Regions from separate parts of the Streptomyces sp. ATCC 21386 genome, predicted to be linked through region 2. Evidence: riboswitches for the same ligand, from Rfam matches in the RefSeq annotation. Region 2 holds a riboswitch; each other region holds the start of a gene.
The links. Region 2 has a riboswitch for cobalamin ahead of GWK25_RS26900 (ABC transporter substrate-binding protein). Riboswitches for the same ligand answer to the same signal wherever they lie in the genome.
Positions count from the first base shown of each region.

Region 1: it holds a riboswitch for cobalamin, as region 2 does, so the genes downstream of both, metE (5-methyltetrahydropteroyltriglutamate--homocysteine S-methyltransferase) here and GWK25_RS26900 (ABC transporter substrate-binding protein) in region 2, are expected to answer to the same signal.
Region 3: it holds a riboswitch for cobalamin, as region 2 does, so the genes downstream of both, GWK25_RS13850 ((2Fe-2S) ferredoxin domain-containing protein) here and GWK25_RS26900 (ABC transporter substrate-binding protein) in region 2, are expected to answer to the same signal.

Region 1 covers NZ_JAAVVL010000001.1:3,177,304-3,183,221, reverse strand. The annotation lists gene aceA (isocitrate lyase) at 1-809, shown strand, start outside; gene aceB (malate synthase A) at 910-2,502, shown strand; gene GWK25_RS13880 (3-hydroxybutyryl-CoA dehydrogenase) at 2,499-3,368, shown strand; cobalamin riboswitch at 3,595-3,794, shown strand; gene metE (5-methyltetrahydropteroyltriglutamate--homocysteine S-methyltransferase) at 3,975-5,918, shown strand, end outside.
Region 2 covers NZ_JAAVVL010000001.1:6,260,508-6,266,425, reverse strand. The annotation lists gene GWK25_RS26915 (AraC family transcriptional regulator) at 1-497, shown strand, start outside; partial or broken gene GWK25_RS26910 (ABC transporter ATP-binding protein) at 612-1,420, opposite strand; gene GWK25_RS26905 (iron ABC transporter permease) at 1,417-2,544, opposite strand; gene GWK25_RS26900 (ABC transporter substrate-binding protein) at 2,541-3,593, opposite strand; cobalamin riboswitch at 3,661-3,871, opposite strand; gene GWK25_RS26895 (DUF6215 domain-containing protein) at 3,891-4,559, opposite strand; gene GWK25_RS26890 (Gfo/Idh/MocA family protein) at 4,918-5,918, shown strand, end outside.
Region 3 covers NZ_JAAVVL010000001.1:3,168,299-3,174,216, forward strand. The annotation lists gene GWK25_RS13830 (ABC transporter substrate-binding protein) at 1-991, shown strand, start outside; gene GWK25_RS13835 (iron chelate uptake ABC transporter family permease subunit) at 1,134-2,102, shown strand; gene GWK25_RS13840 (ABC transporter ATP-binding protein) at 2,102-2,941, shown strand; partial or broken gene GWK25_RS13845 (Fe-Mn family superoxide dismutase) at 3,029-3,303, shown strand; cobalamin riboswitch at 3,545-3,737, shown strand; gene GWK25_RS13850 ((2Fe-2S) ferredoxin domain-containing protein) at 3,778-4,191, shown strand; gene GWK25_RS13855 (ABC transporter substrate-binding protein) at 4,380-5,375, shown strand; gene GWK25_RS13860 (FecCD family ABC transporter permease) at 5,372-5,918, shown strand, end outside.

The sequences.
Region 1 (5,918 bases), 3.1 Mb from region 2:
GCCCGCTGAACGCCTTCGAGCTGACCAAGGGCATGATCGCGGCGGGCGCGGCCGGCATCCACTACGAGGACCAGCTCGCCTCCGAGAAGAAGTGCGGCCACCTCGGCGGCAAGGTCCTCGTCCCGACGTCCCAGCACATCCGCACCCTCAACGCGGCCCGGCTCGCCGCCGACATCGCCGACACACCGACCGTGATCATCGCCCGCACGGACGCGCTGGCCGCCAACCTGCTGACCAGCGACGTCGACGAGCGCGACGCCGAGTTCGTCACCGGTGAGCGGACGGCGGAGGGCTTCTACCGGGTCCACAACGGCATGGCGCCGGTCATCGCCCGCGGCCTGGCCTACGCCCCGTACGCCGACCTCATCTGGGTGGAGACCGGCACCCCCGACCTCGCCCAGGCCCGCGAGTTCGCCGAGGCCATCCACGCCCAGTACCCGGACCAGATGCTGGCGTACAACTGCTCGCCCTCCTTCAACTGGAAGGCCGCGCTGGACGACGACCAGATCGCCAAGTTCCAGCGGGAGCTGGGGGCGATGGGCTACAAGTTCCAGTTCATCACGCTGGCCGGGTTCCACTCCCTGAACCACGGCATGTTCGACCTGGCCCGCGGCTACGCCGAGCACGGCATGACCGCCTACGTCGACCTCCAGGAGCGGGAGTTCGCCGCGCAGGCCCACGGCTTCACCGCCGTCAAGCACCAGCGTGAGGTCGGCACGGGCTACTTCGACCTGGTGTCGACGGCCGTCAATCCTGCCTCTTCCACGACCGCGCTGGCCGGTTCCACGGAGGAAGAGCAGTTCCACTAGGCCGCCGGGCCGGACACCCGCCGTCCGGCCGGCCCTCGGCCGAGCGGAGGGGGACGAACCGTCTCCGTCTCCCTCCGCTCCCATCCCTCAGGAGAGCCCGATGTCCACCACCGCACTCATCCACCACGTCCGTGTCCTCGCCGCCCCCGGTCACCGGCACGAGGAGATCCTCACCCCCGCCGCCCTGGAGTTCATCGGCCGGCTGGCCGAGGCGTTCGAGCCGCGTCGGCGGGACCTGATGAAGGAACGCCGTCGGCAGGTACTGCGACTGGCATCGGGCTCGCCTCTCGACTTCCCCATGGTCACGGCCGCTGTGCGCGACGACCCGACCTGGCGGGTGGCGCCGCCCGCGCCCGGTCTGACCGACCGGCGCGTCGAGATCACCGGCCCGCCCGACCGGCGCATGGCCGTCAACGCCCTCAACTCCGGCGCCAAGGTGTGGATGGCCGACTTCGAGGACGCCACCGCGCCTCTCTGGGACAACGTCATCGGCGGCCAGCTCACCCTGCTCGACGCCATCGAGCGCCGTATCGACTTCACCACGCCCGAGGGGAGGGAGTACCGGCTGGGCGAACAGCTCGCCACCATCATGGTCCGGCCGCGCGGCTGGCACCTCGACGAGGAGCACCTGACGTACGACGGCCGGCCCGTGCCCGCCGCCCTCGTCGACTTCGGCCTGTACTTCTTCCACTGCGCCCAGCGTCAGATCGACGCCGGGTACGGCCCGTACTTCTACCTCCCCAAGCTGGAGAACCGCTACGAGGCCCGCCTCTGGAACGACATCTTCGTGCTCGCCCAGGAGCTGCTCGGTATCCCGCGCGGCACGATCCGGGCCACCGTTCTCATCGAGACGATCACCGCCGCGTTCGAGATGGAGGAGATCCTCTACGAGCTGCGTGAGCACAGCTCGGGGCTCAACGCCGGTCGCTGGGACTACCTGTTCAGCCTGATCAAGACCTTCGGCCACCGCACCGACTTCCTCCTCCCCGACCGGGCGAAGGTGACGATGACGGCCCCCTTCATGCGGGCCTACACAGAACTCCTCGTCCGCACCTGCCACCGGCGCGGCGCCCACGCCATCGGCGGCATGGCCGCCCACGTGCCCGGCAAGGACCCCGCCGCGAACGAGGCCGCGCTCGCCAAGGTCCGGCTGGACAAGGAGCGCGAGGCCGAGGACGGCTTCGACGGCTCCTGGGTCGCCCATCCGGGACTCGTCCCCGTCTGCCGCGAGGTCTTCGACGGGGTCCTCGGCGAACGCCCTCACCAGCTGGACCGAACCCGCGACGACGTCGAGGTGACCCCGGCCGACCTGCTGTCGGTGCGCCGGATCAGCGGCCCGCCCACCCTGGAGGGGATCCGCACCAACGTCTCCGTCGCGCTGCGCTACTTCGCCGCCTGGCTGCGCGGGCAGGGCGCGGTTGCCATCAACGGCCTGATGGAGGACGCGGCCACCGCCGAGATCGCCCGCGTGCAGATCTGGCAGTGGCTGCGGCACCGGGTCATCGACCGGGCGACAGTGGAGGAGATCCTCGACTACGAGGTGGCAGCGCTCGGCGCCGAGTACCCGTGGGCGCCCGTCGACGACATCCGCGCCCTCTTCGAACGGACCGCGCTGGCAAGCGAGTTGCCGCTGTTCTTCACACCGGACGCCTACACCCGGCACCTGGTGCGACGGACGGAGGCCCAGGCATGAGCGCGGCAATCGGACGCGTCGGCGTGGTCGGCGGCGGACAGATGGGCGCAGGCATCGCCGAGGTGTGCGCACGGGCGGGGCTCGACACCGTGGTCTGCGAGGCGGACGCCATCGCGGCCCGCGCCGCCCGCGACCGGATCGCGGGTTCCCTGGAGCGTGCCGTACGACGGGGCAAGCTGACGCGGGAAGCCGCCGGCGACGCCCTGGCCCGGCTCGTCCTCACCAGCAGCCTGGACGACCTCGCCGACCGCCAGCTCGTCGTCGAGGCCGTCATCGAGAACGCCGACGCCAAGACCGAGATCTTCGCTGCCCTCGACAAGATCGTCGAGGATCCGGAGGCCGTGCTCGCCACCAACACCTCCTCCCTGCCGATCATGCGGCTCGGCATGGCCACGAGCCGCGCGGACCGGGTCGTGGGCCTGCACTTCTTCAACCCGGTGCCCGTACTGCCCCTGGTGGAGGTCGTGACCTCGCTGCACACGTCGGCCGCGACGACCGTCGCGGTGGAGGACTTCGCGACCCGGGCCCTCGGCAAGACGGTGATCCGTTCCCAGGACCGGGCGGGCTTCGTCGTCAACGCGCTCCTCGTCCCGTATCTCCTGTCGGCGATCCGGATGGCCGAGTCCGGCTTCGCCACCGCCACCGATATCGACTCCGGCATGGAGCTCGGCTGCGCCCATCCCATGGGCCCGCTGAAGCTGGCGGACCTGATCGGCCTGGACACCGTCGCGTTCATCGCCGAGTCGCTCTACGACGAGTTCAAGGAACCCCTCTACGCTTCTCCCCCGCTGCTCCAGCGGATGGTGGAGGCAGGGCTGCTGGGCCGCAAGACCGGCCGGGGCTTCCACACCTACGACCAGGGCTGAGGGCCTGGTACGACGCGGGCTGAGGGGCCCGCACCGCCGCGAGGGGTGAGGGTCCCGCGCGGCGCGACTGGGAAGGGGCGGGGAAGCGCGAGTGCGGCGCTTCCCGCCCCTCGCCGTCGTTCCCGCCCTCCTCCTCTCCTCCTCCTCCGACGTGCTCCGTGTCACCTTCCAGATCCTGGACCGCTCCCTTGCCCCGCGGGCGACACCCCGTAGGGTGGCCGGAGCAGCTGGTTCGCCCCGTCCGCCAGGCGGGGTGTCGCAAGAGGGAACCCGGTGGGAATCCGGGACTGCCCCGCAGCGGTGAGCGGGAACGACCGCCGTCATACGCACTGGGTCCGACGTACCGGGCCCGGGAAGCGACGGCCAGTAGGTGTCCTCCTCGGTGAACGACGAGGACGTGCCCGCGAGTCCGAAGACCTGCCAACTGCCCGTGCGCGGACCGTTCCGCGCGCGGAGATCTCGGTGACCTCGAGGGCGGGTCGGCGTACATACCAGGCGGAGGACCGCGCTGTGCCGCGTGAGGTCGGTTCCGTCCGGTTCGTCATCCCTTCGCGTTCTCGTCCCGTCTCCGGGATCTCAGGGAATCGTCTCGCGAAGGAGATCTCCGTGACCAGCAAGTCCGCAGCCGCGGCAGCACGGGCCACCGTGTACGGCTACCCCCGCCAGGGTCAGAACCGGGAACTGAAGAAGGCGATCGAGGGGTACTGGAAGGGCCGCGTCACCGCCGACGCCCTCCGCGCCACCGCCGCCGACCTGCGTGCCGCCAACTGGCGGCAGCTCGCCGACGCCGGCATCCACGAGGTGCCGACCGGCGACTTCTCGTACTACGACCACGTCCTCGACACCACCGTCATGGTCGGCGCGATCCCCGACCGCCACCGCGCCGCCGTCGAGGCCGACGCCCTTGACGGCTACTTCGCCATGGCTCGTGGCACCCAGGACGTCGCCCCGCTGGAAATGACCAAGTGGTTCGACACCAACTACCACTACCTCGTGCCCGAGTTGGGCCCGGACACCGTCTTCACGGCCGACTCGACCAAGCAGGTCACCGAGCTCAAGGAGACCCTGGCGCTGGGCCTGACCGCCCGCCCGGTCCTGGTCGGCCCCGTCACCTACCTCCTCCTCGCCAAGCCCGCCCCCGGCGCCCCCGCGGACTTCGAACCGCTCACCCTCCTCGACCGCCTGCTGCCGGTGTACGCCGAGGTCCTCGCCGACCTGCGCGCGGCCGGCGCCGAGTGGGTCCAGCTGGACGAGCCCGCCTTCGTGCAGGACCGCACCCCTGCGGAACTGAACGCCGTCGAGCGCACCTACCGCGACCTCGGGGCGCTGACCGACCGGCCGCAGCTGCTGGTCGCCTCGTACTTCGACCGGCTCGGCGAGGCGCTTCCCGTCCTGGCGAAGGCCCCCGTCGAGGGACTCGCCCTGGACTTCACCGAGGCCGCCGCGGCCAACCTCGACGCGCTCGCCGCCGTCGGCGGGCTGCCGGGCAAGCGCCTGGTGGCCGGTGTCGTCAACGGCCGCAACATCTGGATCAACGACCTGGCGAAGTCCCTCTCCACCCTCGGCACCCTGCTGGGCCTCGCCGACCGGGTCGACGTCGCCGCCTCCTGCTCCCTCCTCCACGTGCCCCTCGACACGGGCCTGGAACGGGACATCGAGCCGCAGATTCTGCGCTGGCTCGCCTTCGCCCGGCAGAAGACCGCCGAGATCGTCACCCTCGCACGCGGCCTCGCCCAGGGCACCGACGCCATCACGGCCGAACTCGCCGCCAACCGCGCCGACCTGGCCTCCCGCGCCGGCTCCCCGATCACCCGCGACCCGGCCGTACGCAACCGCGCCGAGGCCGTCACGGACGCCGACACGCGCCGCTCCCAGCCGTACGGCGAACGCGCCGCGGCCCAGCGCGCCCATCTCGGCCTGCCGCTGCTGCCGACCACCACCATCGGGTCCTTCCCGCAGACCGGCGAACTGCGCGTCGCGCGGGCGGACCTGCGCGCCGGACGGATCGACACCGCCGGCTACGAGGAGCGCATCAAGGCGGAGATCCAGGAGGTCATCTCCTTCCAGGAGAAGACCGGAATCGACGTCCTCGTCCACGGCGAGCCCGAACGCAACGACATGGTCCAGTACTTCGCCGAACAGCTGACGGGGTACCTGGCCACGCAGCACGGCTGGGTCCAGTCGTACGGCACCCGCTACGTCCGCCCGCCGATCCTGGCCGGGGACATTTCCCGCCCCGAGCCGATGACGGTGCGCTGGACGTCGTACGCCCAGTCCCTCACCGACAAGCCGGTCAAGGGCATGCTCACCGGGCCGGTCACCATGCTCGCCTGGTCCTTCGTCCGGGACGACCAGCCCCTCGGTGAGACCGCCCGTCAGGTCGCCCTCGCCCTCCGCGACGAGGTGAACGACCTGGAAACTGCGGGCACCTCGGTGATCCAGGTCGACGAGCCCGCACTGCGCGAGACGCTGCCGCTGCGCGCCGCGGATCACGCCCGCTACCTGGCATGGGCGACGGAAGCCTTCCGGCTCACCACCGCCGGCGTCCGC
Region 2 (5,918 bases):
GCAGCATGCGATACCGAGTCATGGAGAAGGAGGAGTTCCGGGTGGTCGGGAGGAGGGCCCGGGTCCCGCTCGTGCACGAGGGGATGAACCCGGCGATCGCCGACTTCATCCGGGGCCTCGGCAAGGAGACGCTCGACCGGATCGAGAGCCTGTCCGACCAGGAGCCGAGGGGGATCGTCGCGATCAGCGACAATCTCGACGCCAGTCGTGCCGAGGGCACCGAACTCGACTACTTCCACGGAGCGGTGACGCGCGCCGCCGCCCCCGAGGACATGGACGAGCTCGTCGTCCCGGCCGGGACATGGGCGGTCTTCGAGAACTCCGGGCCCTTCCCGCAGGCGTTGCAGCATCTGTGGCGGGACGTGTTCACCCAGTGGTTCCCGTCCAACCCGTACCGGAGCCGTCCGGGCCCCGAGATCCTGCGGACCAGGCTCTCGCCCGACGCGGCGCGGGCCGACGCGGAGCTGTGGATCCCGGTGGAGCGGGCCTCGCTCTGAGCGTGCGTCCGGGAGCGCCCGGTCGCGTGGGCGCGCGGCGACTTCACGCCGTCGCGCGCCTGCGACCGTGGCTCCGCGCGACGCCGTGTCGGGCCCCGGGAAAAGCGCGACGGCCTACGGCAGCGGGCCCAGGAAGCGGATATGCGGTCCTTCGCCGGGGCCAGGGCCGGGGCCAGGGCCGGGGCCGGTGGCCCGTACGCCGTAGACGGCGGCGATCAGGGACTCGGTGAGGACGTCGTGCGGGGTTCCGGCGGCCACCACACGGCCCTGCCGCAGCACGACGAGCCGGTCGCAGTACATGGCGGCGAGGTTCAGGTCGTGCAGGGCGACGACGCTGGTCAGACGGAGTTCGCGGATCAGGGTCAGCAGGGCGAGCTGGTGGGGATGTCGAGGTGGTTGGTGGGCTCGTCCAGGAGGAGCTCGCTCGGCTCCTGTGCGAGCGCGCGGGCGATCTGGACCCGCTGGCGCCCACCGCCCGACAGGGTGTGCCAGGACCGGTGGGCCTTGTCGCCCAGACCCGTGCGGGCCAGGGCCGTGCGGACGGCCTCCTCGTCGACCCGGGAGGCGGCCGACCACGCTCGGCGGTGCGGGACACGGCCCAGCCGTACGACGTTCTGGACCGTCAACTCGACCTGGGTGTCCGCCTGTTGCGCCACGACGGCGATCCGCTGGGCGACCGCCCGGCGCCCCACCCGGTCCAGTGGACGGTCGTCGAGGGTGACGACCCCCGAGGCGGGCGCGAGGACCCCGGCGAGCAGACGCAGCAGGGTGGACTTGCCCGAGCCGTTGGGGCCCAGCAGACCGGTGACGGTGCCCGGCCGGGGCGCCACGCTGACCCCGTCCAGGATCAGAGTGCCGTCGGCGGTCCGGGACACCCGCTCGGCGCGCAGCCCGGGGGAGGAGCTGGAGGCGGTGTCGGTCATCGGGTGCTCCTGGTCCGGTACATGATGGCGACGAAGGCCGGGACGCCGATGAGGGACGTCACTACCCCGACCGGCACCTCCTGCGGGTCCAGGACGGTACGGGCGAGGGTGTCGACCCACACCAGGAACACGGCCCCGGCCAGTGCGGAGGCCGGCAGGAGCCGACGGTGGCCGGAGCCGGTCAGCGCGCGTGCAGCGTGCGGCAGCACCAGGCCGACGAAGCCGATCGCACCCGCCGAGGCGACCAGGGCGGCCGTGAGCAGGGCGGTGGCGCACAGCAGGACGAGCCGGACGCGGGCCACGGAGACGCCGAGCGAGGCCGCCGCGTCCTGCCCGAACGCGAACGCGTCCAGCGCGTGGGTGTGCCCCAGGCAGACCAGCAGCACCGCCACCAGCACCGCCAGGCACACCGTCACGTCCGTCCAGCCGGCACCGCTGAGCGAGCCGAGCAGCCAGAACAGCACCGCGCGGGTCGTCTCGGCGTCGGCCGCGGTCATCACGATGAAGGAGGTGAGCGCGGAGAACAGTTGCATGGCCGCGACCCCCACCAGCACCACCCGGTCCGTGGTGCCGCCGAGGGTATGGCTGAGCAGCAGCACGAGGCCGAAGGAGGCCACCGCGCCCAGGAACGCGCCACCGGAGACCGACAGCGCGCCGCCTCCCGCGCCCAGCACGACGACCACGACCGCGCCGGTCGACGCGCCGGAGGAGACACCGAGCACGAAGGGGTCGGCGAGCGGGTTGCGCAGCAGGGACTGCATCACCGCGCCGCACACGGCCAGTCCGGCCCCGCACACGGCGGCCAGCAGGGTGCGTGGCAGCCGTAGGTTCCACACGATGCCGTCCCGGATGGGCGTCAACTCCGTGTGCCCCCAGCCGAGATGGGCCACCACCGTGGACCACACGTCGACCACGCCGATGTCGGCCGGCCCGATGGTGATCGCGAGGGCCACGGACAGACACAGCACCGCGCCCCCGGCCGACCACGCCGACCCCCACCAAAGCCTCCGACCGACGGCCCCCGCCGCTGCCGTCCGGCGCGCCTTGGCCGGGGCCGACGTTCCGGTCACCCGGTCGGCCACAGGCTCGGTGCCGGCCACCGTGTCGGGTGCCGGGCCCGTCATCCCGTGAGGCCGTACTCGCGCAGGGCCGTCGCGAGCTTCTCCACGCCCTCGACGGTGCGGATCGTGGGGTTCATGGCCTGGCCCGGCAGCCGTACGTACCGCTTCTCGCGCACCGCCGTCATGTTCCGGGTGACCGGGTCGGACTCCAGGAACTCGATCTTCTTCGCGGCCGTCTCGGCCGTCTGCTGCTTGCGGACCAGGTCCCCGACGACGAGGACGTCCGGGTCGCGGTCGGCGACGGTCTCCCAGTTGACCTGGGGCCATTCCTCGTCGGTGTCGTCGAAGACGTTCTTCGCGCCCAGTTCACGGGTGATGATCCCGGGGGCGCCGCAGCACCCGGCGAGGTACGGGGACTGGTCATTGGCGAACCAGTACAGGACAGTGACCCCGCGCGCGTCGAGTCCGGCGGTCGCCTTCCTGACCCGGGTTCGCAGCTCGGCCACCAGCTTCTCGCCGCGCTCCTCGACCCCGAAGATCCGGGCCAGATCGCGGATTTCGCCGTAGACCGTCTCCATGGTCAGCGGCTCGGTGCGGACGCCGTCGCCGTCCCCGCTGTTGTCCTTGCCCACACAGTCCGACGGCGACAGATACGTGGGCACGCCGAGCTTCTCGAACTCCTCCCGGGTCGCCACTCCGCCCTTGCCTAGCGTGGAGGCGAACGAGGAGACGACGAGGTCGGGTTCGGCGTCGAGGACCTTCTCGAAGGAGGGTGCGTCATCGGCGAGGCGGGGCACCTTCGCGTTGGCCTTCTCGAGCCCCTTCGGCAGCGGATCGGTCCAGGTGGCGGTGCCCACCACACGGTCGGCGAGCCCGAGGGAGAGCAGGATCTCGGTCGTGCCCTGGTTGAGGGAGACAGCGCGTTCGGGCGGGCTGTCGACCCGCACCTCGCGCCCGCAGTTGTCGAGCGTCACCGGATGACCGGCGGATCCGCCCGGAGCCGGACCCCGGTCCGGCGACGCTGTGGAACCGGAGCCCCCGCAGCCGGTCAGCAACAGGGCACCGGCGGTCAGGAACGGGACGGCATGGCGGACGGGGCGTGCGAGCGGCACGGGACTTCCTTCGGCGTCGAGGGCTCATGCGCGAAGCCCGGTCGTACGGTGCTTCCCCGGGCACCCCTCGGTGCCGGGGACCGCCAGCAGGTCTTCGGACTCGGGGTCACCCGGACGAGACGCCTTCCCGGACCGCGATGTGACCGCCGTCCAGTGGCCGTTGTCCCGCCCGTCACCCTCACCGCTGCGCGTCAGCTCCGGATTCGCACCGGATTCCCTGACCCGTACGCGTACTTATGTGTGCGCACATGGGTTCGACTGGCGTCGGCAAGCTATCACACGCGCTTCCGGGGCCCGTCAGGTCGCGGGCTTCCAGCCCGGGAGCGTCGGCAGGACCTTCTCGGCGACACGGAACAGCGCCGCGTCGTCCGGAATCTGGGAGTCCTGACGGTAGATGACGAGTTCGAAGGTGCTGCCGCTGTCCTTCGCGTCGGTCGCGACCAGCAGTTGACGGGAGACGCCGCCGGGGGCGGACTGCGAGTCGCTGCCGTCGAGGCGGAACGAGATGCCGATGGTCCGGCCCGAGTACAGGGCCGCCGAGTGCCCGAGGACCTTCCTGGTCTCGACGCCGGATCCCAGGTAGCCGACCGCCTCGGCGACCGGGAGGTCCTCGTACGACGCCGAGATCTCCACGGTGTACGTGTCGAGTTCGACGGTCGCCTCGGGGGTGACGGTCCTGGTGCCGTCGAACCAGGTGGACTCGTTCTCGCTGCCCGAGGCGATGACGGCCTGCTCGGTGGGCGTCCCGAGGAGCTCCGGCAGGTCGGCGCGGTTCAGCGCGGCGCACAGCTGTGCACCGGAGACCCTGCCCCGTCCTGTCGGCGAGGGGTCGTCCGACGACGACGAGCAGACGGCCGGCCCCACGGTCTCGGGGGTCGTGTCGAGGAGGTCACCCAGCAACCACAACCCGCCCAGCAGTACACCGACGGTCGCCACCGCCGAGACCACCTGGCCGCCCGTACCCATCTCCTTCGCCGAGCCGCGTCGCGCACCGGCCCCGGGGCCCGGTTCCGGATCCGCCCCGTGTCCCGTTTCCGGATCGGCTCCCACGCCCGTCCCCGGATCCGCTGCAGAATCCGTTTCCGTTTCCGCTCTCGAACTCGCTCTCGAAACCGCTCCGGAATCGGCGAAATCGTCGGCCATGCCCCCGTGCCCCCACCTTGATGTGCACACGCCTGACGTGCGCCGGGGGAGCCTAACCGGTGATCGTCGCGAGGGGAAACGATATTCCGCACAGGCGTGAAGCAGGGCTCCCGAGGGGAGACCGAGACCCGGTGTGCCCCTGCCCCGGGGGCCGTAGCGGTCCACGAAAGGAAGGAACGCCATGTCCGTGCAGGACTCCCTCGGTGTCGCCGTCGTCGGCACCGGCCGGATGGGCGCCGACCATGTGCGCAGGATCTCCGAGGTGATCAGCGGCGCCCATGTGGCGGCCGTCGTCGACCTCGACACCGACCGGGCCCGGGCGGTCGCCGCAGGCGTCGAGGGGTGCGCGGCCTACGGCGACACCGTCGAGGCGCTGGCCGCACCGGGCGTCGACGCCGTCCTCGTCGCCTCACCGGGCCCCGCCCACGAGGCGGACGTGCTCGTGGCCCTCGCCCGTGACCTGCCCGTGCTGTGCGAGAAGCCCCTCACTCCGGACCCCGCCGCCGCGCTCCGGCTGCTGGAGGCGGAGCAGCGCCTGGGCCACCGCCGGGTCCAGGTGGGCTTCATGCGCCGCTACGACCGCGAGTACGTCAAGCTCAAGGCCCTGCTGGACAGCGGCGACCTGGGCCGGCCGCTGCTGCTGCACCACCGGCACCGCAACGCCGAGCCCCCGCCCGGTTTCACCGACGCCATGGCCCTCAACGACTCCGTGGCCCACGAGATGGACGTCACCCGCTGGCTGCTCGGGCAGGAGATCACCGCCGTCACCGTGCTGCGGCCCCGGCCGTCCGCGCACGCCCCCGAGGGCCTGAGCGACCCGCAGTTCGTCGTCTTCGAGACCGACGGCGGCGCGGTGGTGGACGTCGAGATCTTCCTCAGCGCCCGCTACGGGTACCAGGTGCAGGCCGAGGCCGTCTGCGAGGACGGCACGGCCCGCATCGGCGACGGACGCGACATGCTCGTCAACGCGGCGGGCCGCTGGGGCGGCACGATCACGCCGAGCTACCTCGAACGGTTCGAGGACGCCTACGACCGACAGGTCCAGGCCTGGGTGGACGCCGCCCGGCGCGGTGAGGTCACCGGACCCGGCACCTGGGACGGGTACGCCGTCGCCGCGGTCTCCGAGGCGGGCGTCCGCGCCCAGAGCGAGGGCGTCCGCACGGAGGTGGAACTCGTCATGCG
Region 3 (5,918 bases), 3.1 Mb from region 2:
CGCGGCGGTGCTCGCGGTCGCCGGGTGCGGCAACGACTCCGCCTCCGATGCGGCCGGGAAGGCGACGACGGCTGCGAAGGGCGCGACGACCTACCCGTTCACCATCAAGAACTGCGGCACCGACGTGACCTACAAGGCCGCGCCGAAGAAGGTCGTCACGCTGAACCAGACCGCCGCCGAGATCCTCATCCGCCTGGGAGTGGGGGACCGGATCGTCGGATCGGGCTATGAGATCGAGAAGGCGCCGGACGCGATCGCCGCGCAGTACGAGAAGATTCCGATCCTGTCCGGGGACGGCGAGACGATCAAGCACGAGAAGCTGCTGGAAGCGCAGCCGGACTTCGTCTACAGCTCTTTCGCGAGCTTCCTCACCAAGGAGGAGGCCGGTGACCGCAAGGACCTGCACGACCTGGGCGTGCCGACCTACCTGACCGAGTTCGACTGCTCGTACCACGAGAGCGTGGCCGACGCGGACTTCGAGATGCTGTACGAGGAGTACCGCCGCCTGGGCAAGATCATGGGCGTGCCCGACGCCGGCGAGAAGCTGGCGACCGAGCAGAAGGCCGTGGTGGACAAGGCGCTGAAGGGCTACAAGAAGCCGGACAAGCCGCTGAAGGTGATGTGGTTCTACTCCACCTACGAGGGCACCCCGTGGGCCGCGGGCCCCGGCGGTCTGCCGCAGCACATCTCCGAGAGCGTCGGGGTCGAGAACATCTTCAAGGACGCGAAGACCAAGTGGGCGGAGGTGAGCTGGGACGAGGTCGCCGCCCGGAATCCCGACGTCATCATCCTGGCCGACCTGAGCCGAGGCGAACCCAACGACACCGCCAAGGAGAAGATCGAGCTGCTCAAGAAGGACCCCCTCACCCGCAAGCTCGCCGCCGTGCAGGGCGACCGGTTCGTCACCATCCCCGGCACCCACATGGACCCCAGCTACGGCAGCGCGTCCGCGGTACCCGCGCTGGTCGACGGCCTGAACAAGCTTGGCTGAGCCGTCAACCACCATGACCACGAGCTCACAGACGACTGCCGCGCCCACCGGGACTCCGGTCACCAGCCCTGAGAAGGTTCCGGTTGGCGCGCGGCGCGCCTCGACGGCGGCACTCTTCATCCTGGCCGTGGCCGGGCTGCTGATGTCGATCGTCGCCGCCTCGCTGTTCGGAAGCGCGAACATCCAGCCCCTGGATGTCGTCTCCACGATCCTCAGGCACATCGGCCTGGGCGATATCGCCCCCACCCCGCCACTGCCGGGGCTGCTGGACGCGTTGATCTGGGAGTCACGTTTCCCGCGGGTGCTGCTGGCCTGCGTGGTCGGCATGGCCCTGGCGGTATCGGGCGCGGTCCTGCAGGCGGTCACCAGGAATCCCCTGGCCGACCCCTACCTGCTGGGAGTCTCCTCCGGCGCCTCCACCGGCGCGGTCGCCGTGCTCCTGCTGGGCATCGGCGGAAGCATCTCCCTGTCGACCGGAGCGTTCGTCGGCGGCCTGGTTTCCTTCGCCCTGCTGCTGGTCCTCCTCGGCGGGGGGCGCGTCGCCAGCCCTTCCCGAGTGGTGCTCACCGGCGTGCTCGTGTCCCAGTTCTTCGCGGCGCTCACCTCGGTCATCCTCATGGTCAGCGGCGACGCGAACTCCACCCGCGGCTTCACCTACTGGCTGCTCGGCACCCTCGGCGGCGCCCGATGGGACGGCGTGACCGTCACCGTCGTGATCATCCTGATCGGGGTGATCGCCGTCCAGTTCTTCGCGCCCGCCCTCGACGCCTTCACGTTCGGGTGGGACTCCGCCGAAGCCCTGGGGATCAACGTCACCGCTGCCCGCGTCTGGCTGATGGTGCTGACCTCGGTCATGACGGCGGCCGCCGTGGCGGCCTCCGGCGCGATCGGCTTCATCGCGCTGCTCGTCCCGCACGCAGTCCGTATTCTCGCGGGCCCGACGCACCGCTCCCTGCTCCCCCTGTCCGCACTCGTCGGCGCCATCTTCCTCATCTGGGTGGACGTGTTCGCGCGGACGGCGTTCTCGCCGCACGAACTGCCCGCCGGCGTCATCACCGCGCTTCTCGGCGCGCCTGCCTTCGCGCTGGTCCTGAAGCGTCTGGAGTCCTGATGGGCCGCATCACCACCACCCAACTCTCCTGGTCGGTCAAGGGCCACCGGCTGCTGGACAACATCGAGATGGCGGCCCACGACGGGAAGATCGTCGGCCTTCTCGGCCCCAACGGCTCGGGCAAGTCGACACTGCTGCGCCTGCTCGCCGGACTGCGCCGCCCCGACACCGGAACCATCCACTTCGACGACACCAGCCTGCACGACCTCAGCCGCCGGGTGCGGGCCCGCCGGCTCGCCGTCGTCGAACAGGACGTGTCCGCCCACAACCACGTCAACGTCCGCCAGGTCGTGGAACTCGGCCGCACACCGTTCCGCGGCCGCTTCGACGCACTGACCGAGCAAGACCGGCGGATCGTCGACGCGGCGCTGGAACGGACCGACATCACCGGCAAGCAGTACCAGAGCTGGCACACCCTCTCCGGAGGGGAGAAGCAGCGCGCCCAACTCGCCCGCGCTCTCGCCCAGGAACCGCAGGAGATCCTGCTCGACGAACCCACCAACCACCTCGACATACGCCACCAGCTCGAGCTCCTCGACCTGCTGACCTCACTGGAGGTCACCTGCGTCGTGGCCCTGCACGACCTCAACCTCGCCGCCCGTTACTGCGACCACATCGTCGTCCTCGACCACGGTGAGGTCGCCGCGGCGGGCGCTCCGGAGGCCGTGCTGACCCGGGACCTGATCCAGTCGGTCTACGGCGTCGACGTCCTCGTCGACCGCGAACACACCACCGGCACCCTCCGCATCACCTACCTGGCCGCCACCGCCACGGGAACGACTGCTGCACAAGTGAGGCAACTCGATCCCCAAGAGGGCTTGTCAGCTGCCGACCGGTGATGTCGTAGCCGGATGAGGAGAGTGCACCGTTTCGGCAGACGACTGGGCACTCCCACACCGCTTTCGGTGTTCTGGTGAGCCAGCCGCAAGAACCTGGCCTTCCACCTCTCCGGCCGCATCCTGCACAGCATCTACTGGCACAACACGACCGGTGAGGGCGGGGGCGAGCCGCTGGAGAAGGACGGCGTGGGCGAGTCGGCGGACGCCATCGCCGAGTCCTTCGGGTCCTTCGCCGACTTCAAGGCGCAGCTGTCCAAGGCGTGGGCCACGACGCAGGGTTCAGGCTGGGACGTGCTGGCGTGCTGGCGTACGAGCCGCTGAGCAGCTGGCTGATCGTCGAGCAGGTCCACGACCACCAGGGCCTGCTGTCCGCGCCGTGAGCGTGGTGATGCCGTAGCGGCGACGGCGCGGCTGTCCTGCTCGTGATCGTCTTCTCGACCTTCACTTGCACGCGGTATGACGAAGGGCTTCCGCGAGGACGTGACTCCGGGGAGCCCTTGGGTTGTCCCGGTTCCCGGACATAGGGGGAGGCGCGCGATGCTTTCGTGCGCGGGTCGTGTGCTGCGCCTCACCACGGCGCATCGCGCCGCGGACGTATGAGATGACGTGTCCTTCTGTCATGATGGCCCGCGACAAAGGCGACGGCGGAACGAGGAAGCCGGTGTGAATCCGGCGCGGTACCGCCACTGTGATCGGCGAGCGGATCCCGAACAGACCACTGCCCGGACGCGGGTGGGAAGGCCGGGACGAGCACTGACCCGAGAGCCAGGAGACTCACGCGGTCGCCTCCTCGATGTGACTGGGGCGGATTTCCCCGGGGAGGCTGGTGTGTCGGGATGCCCACGGACGTATCGCGGGACGGCTCGGTGCCGTGCCGGGTCGTGGTGTGCCGGGACTGCTGCTGCGGCAGTCCGAAGGTGACCGGTGTGGACCACGGTGAGCAGACCGCGCGTCTGGCCGAGGACGCCCCGGTCCGGATCACCGAGTGTCTCGACGTGTGCGAGCAGGCGAATGTGATCGTCGTGCAGCCCTCGTCGGAGGGGCGCGCCGCCGGTGGCCGTCCGGTCTGGTTCGGCCTCGTCAACGATTCCGACGCGACCGAGGACATCGCCGCCTGGGTACGGGCGGGCGGACCGGGCATCGCGGAACTGCCGGACATCCTGGACCTCTACGTCTTCACCCCGCCCCGGCGCGCCCGGGCCGGGAACTCCGTGTCATCGGCTGCCGAGGCGGCTCGACAGCTGACGTGACGCGACTGACGCGCCGCGACTGACGCGCCGCGACTGACTCGACGACTCCCGACCCGACCTGACCTGCCCGATCGACCCGACGCGATCGAACTCAGCCACTCCGGCCGGCCGTCGTACCCGGCCGCCCTCCGGACCACCACCTGGTCCGGACCGTTCCCGTTCCACCCCGCGGTGAGAGGACCCACCCCATGATGGGCAAGCGCCCGATGTCCCTGCTGTCGGCGATCGCCGCCGCGGCCCTGCTGATATCCGGCTGTGGCGGGAGCGCCACCCGGGACGACGCCGCCCAGGCCGCCGGCCCCGCCGTCGACGGCTTCCCCGTCACCCTCTCCAACTGCGGTGTGAAGACGACCTATCAGCGTCCTCCGCAGCGCGCGGTGTCGCTGAACCAGCACGCGACCGAGGTCATGCTGGCGCTGGGCCTGGGGAAGTCGTTGGTGGGCACGGCCTACCTCGACGACAAGATCCTCCCCGAGTACCAGGACGCGTACGACGGCATCAAGGTCATCGCGAAGGAGTACCCGTCCTTCGAAGCGCTGTTGTCCGCCGAACCCGACTTCGCCTACGGCGGTTTCGCCAGCACCTTCGACGAGAAGGAGGGCCGCAGCCGCGATGCCCTGTCCAAGGCCGGGATCAACTCCTACCTGAACATCGAGGAGTGCCCGTCCGGGCCCGTGACGATGGCCACGATGGACCAGGAGATCCGCAACGTGGCCAAGATCTTCGGGGTGCCGGAACGAGCCGACAAGGAGCTGAAGAAGCTCCACGCCACCCTCGACACGGTCGAGAGCAAGCTCGCCGGAGTCACGCCGGTCAAGCTCTTCGTCTACGACAGCGGAGACAAGACGGCCTTCACCGCCGGCGGGGCGGGCATCGGCAACGAGATGATCAAGCAGGCGGGCGCGGTGAACCTCTTCGCCGACGTGGACAAGGCGTTCGGCGACGTGTCGTTCGAGCAGGTGGCCGAGCGGGCGCCCGAGGTCATCGTCATCTACGACTACGGCGACCAGTCGGTCGAGGACAAGAAGAAGTTCCTGCTGTCGAACCCGGCGCTCAAGGACGTACCCGCCATCAGGAACAAGCGGTTCGCCGTGCTGCCCCTGTCGTCCACGGTGCTGGGCGTCCGGGTGCCGGCCGCCGTGGAGTCCCTGGCCCGCCAGATCCACCCGGATCGCTTCAAGTGAGCGGCGCGACCGACGCGGCGGGCGTGACCGAGGAGAAGGACGCGGGCGCCGGACCGGAGGCGAGCTTCCGGAGAGCGGTCGGCGGTGATGTCACAGTCCCGGGCCGCAAGCGGATTCCCTACCCGCTCGTGCTCCTGCTGCTCGGCGCGCTCGTCCTGGTCTCGGCCACGTTCGGGATCGCCGTCGGATCCATCGGCGTCCCGGCCGACCAGGTGTGGGGCATCCTGCTGCACCGCGTGCATCCGGCGCTGGCCGACCCGACCTGGACTCCTGTCCGCGAGACGATCGTCATCGACGTACGGCTGCCGCGCGTGCTGCTGGCCGGTGTCGTGGGCGCGGGCCTCGCCGTGTGCGGGATGGCCCTGCAGGCTCTGGTGCGCAACCCGCTCGCGGACCCGATGCTGCTCGGGGTCTCCTCGGGTGCCACGGTCGGCGCGGTGCTGGTCGTCGTCTTCGGCCTCACCCTGTTCGGGGTGTTCTCCCTGCCGGTGGCGGCGTTCCTCGGCGCTCTCGCCGCGCTCGTCGCCGTCTACTTCCTGGCCC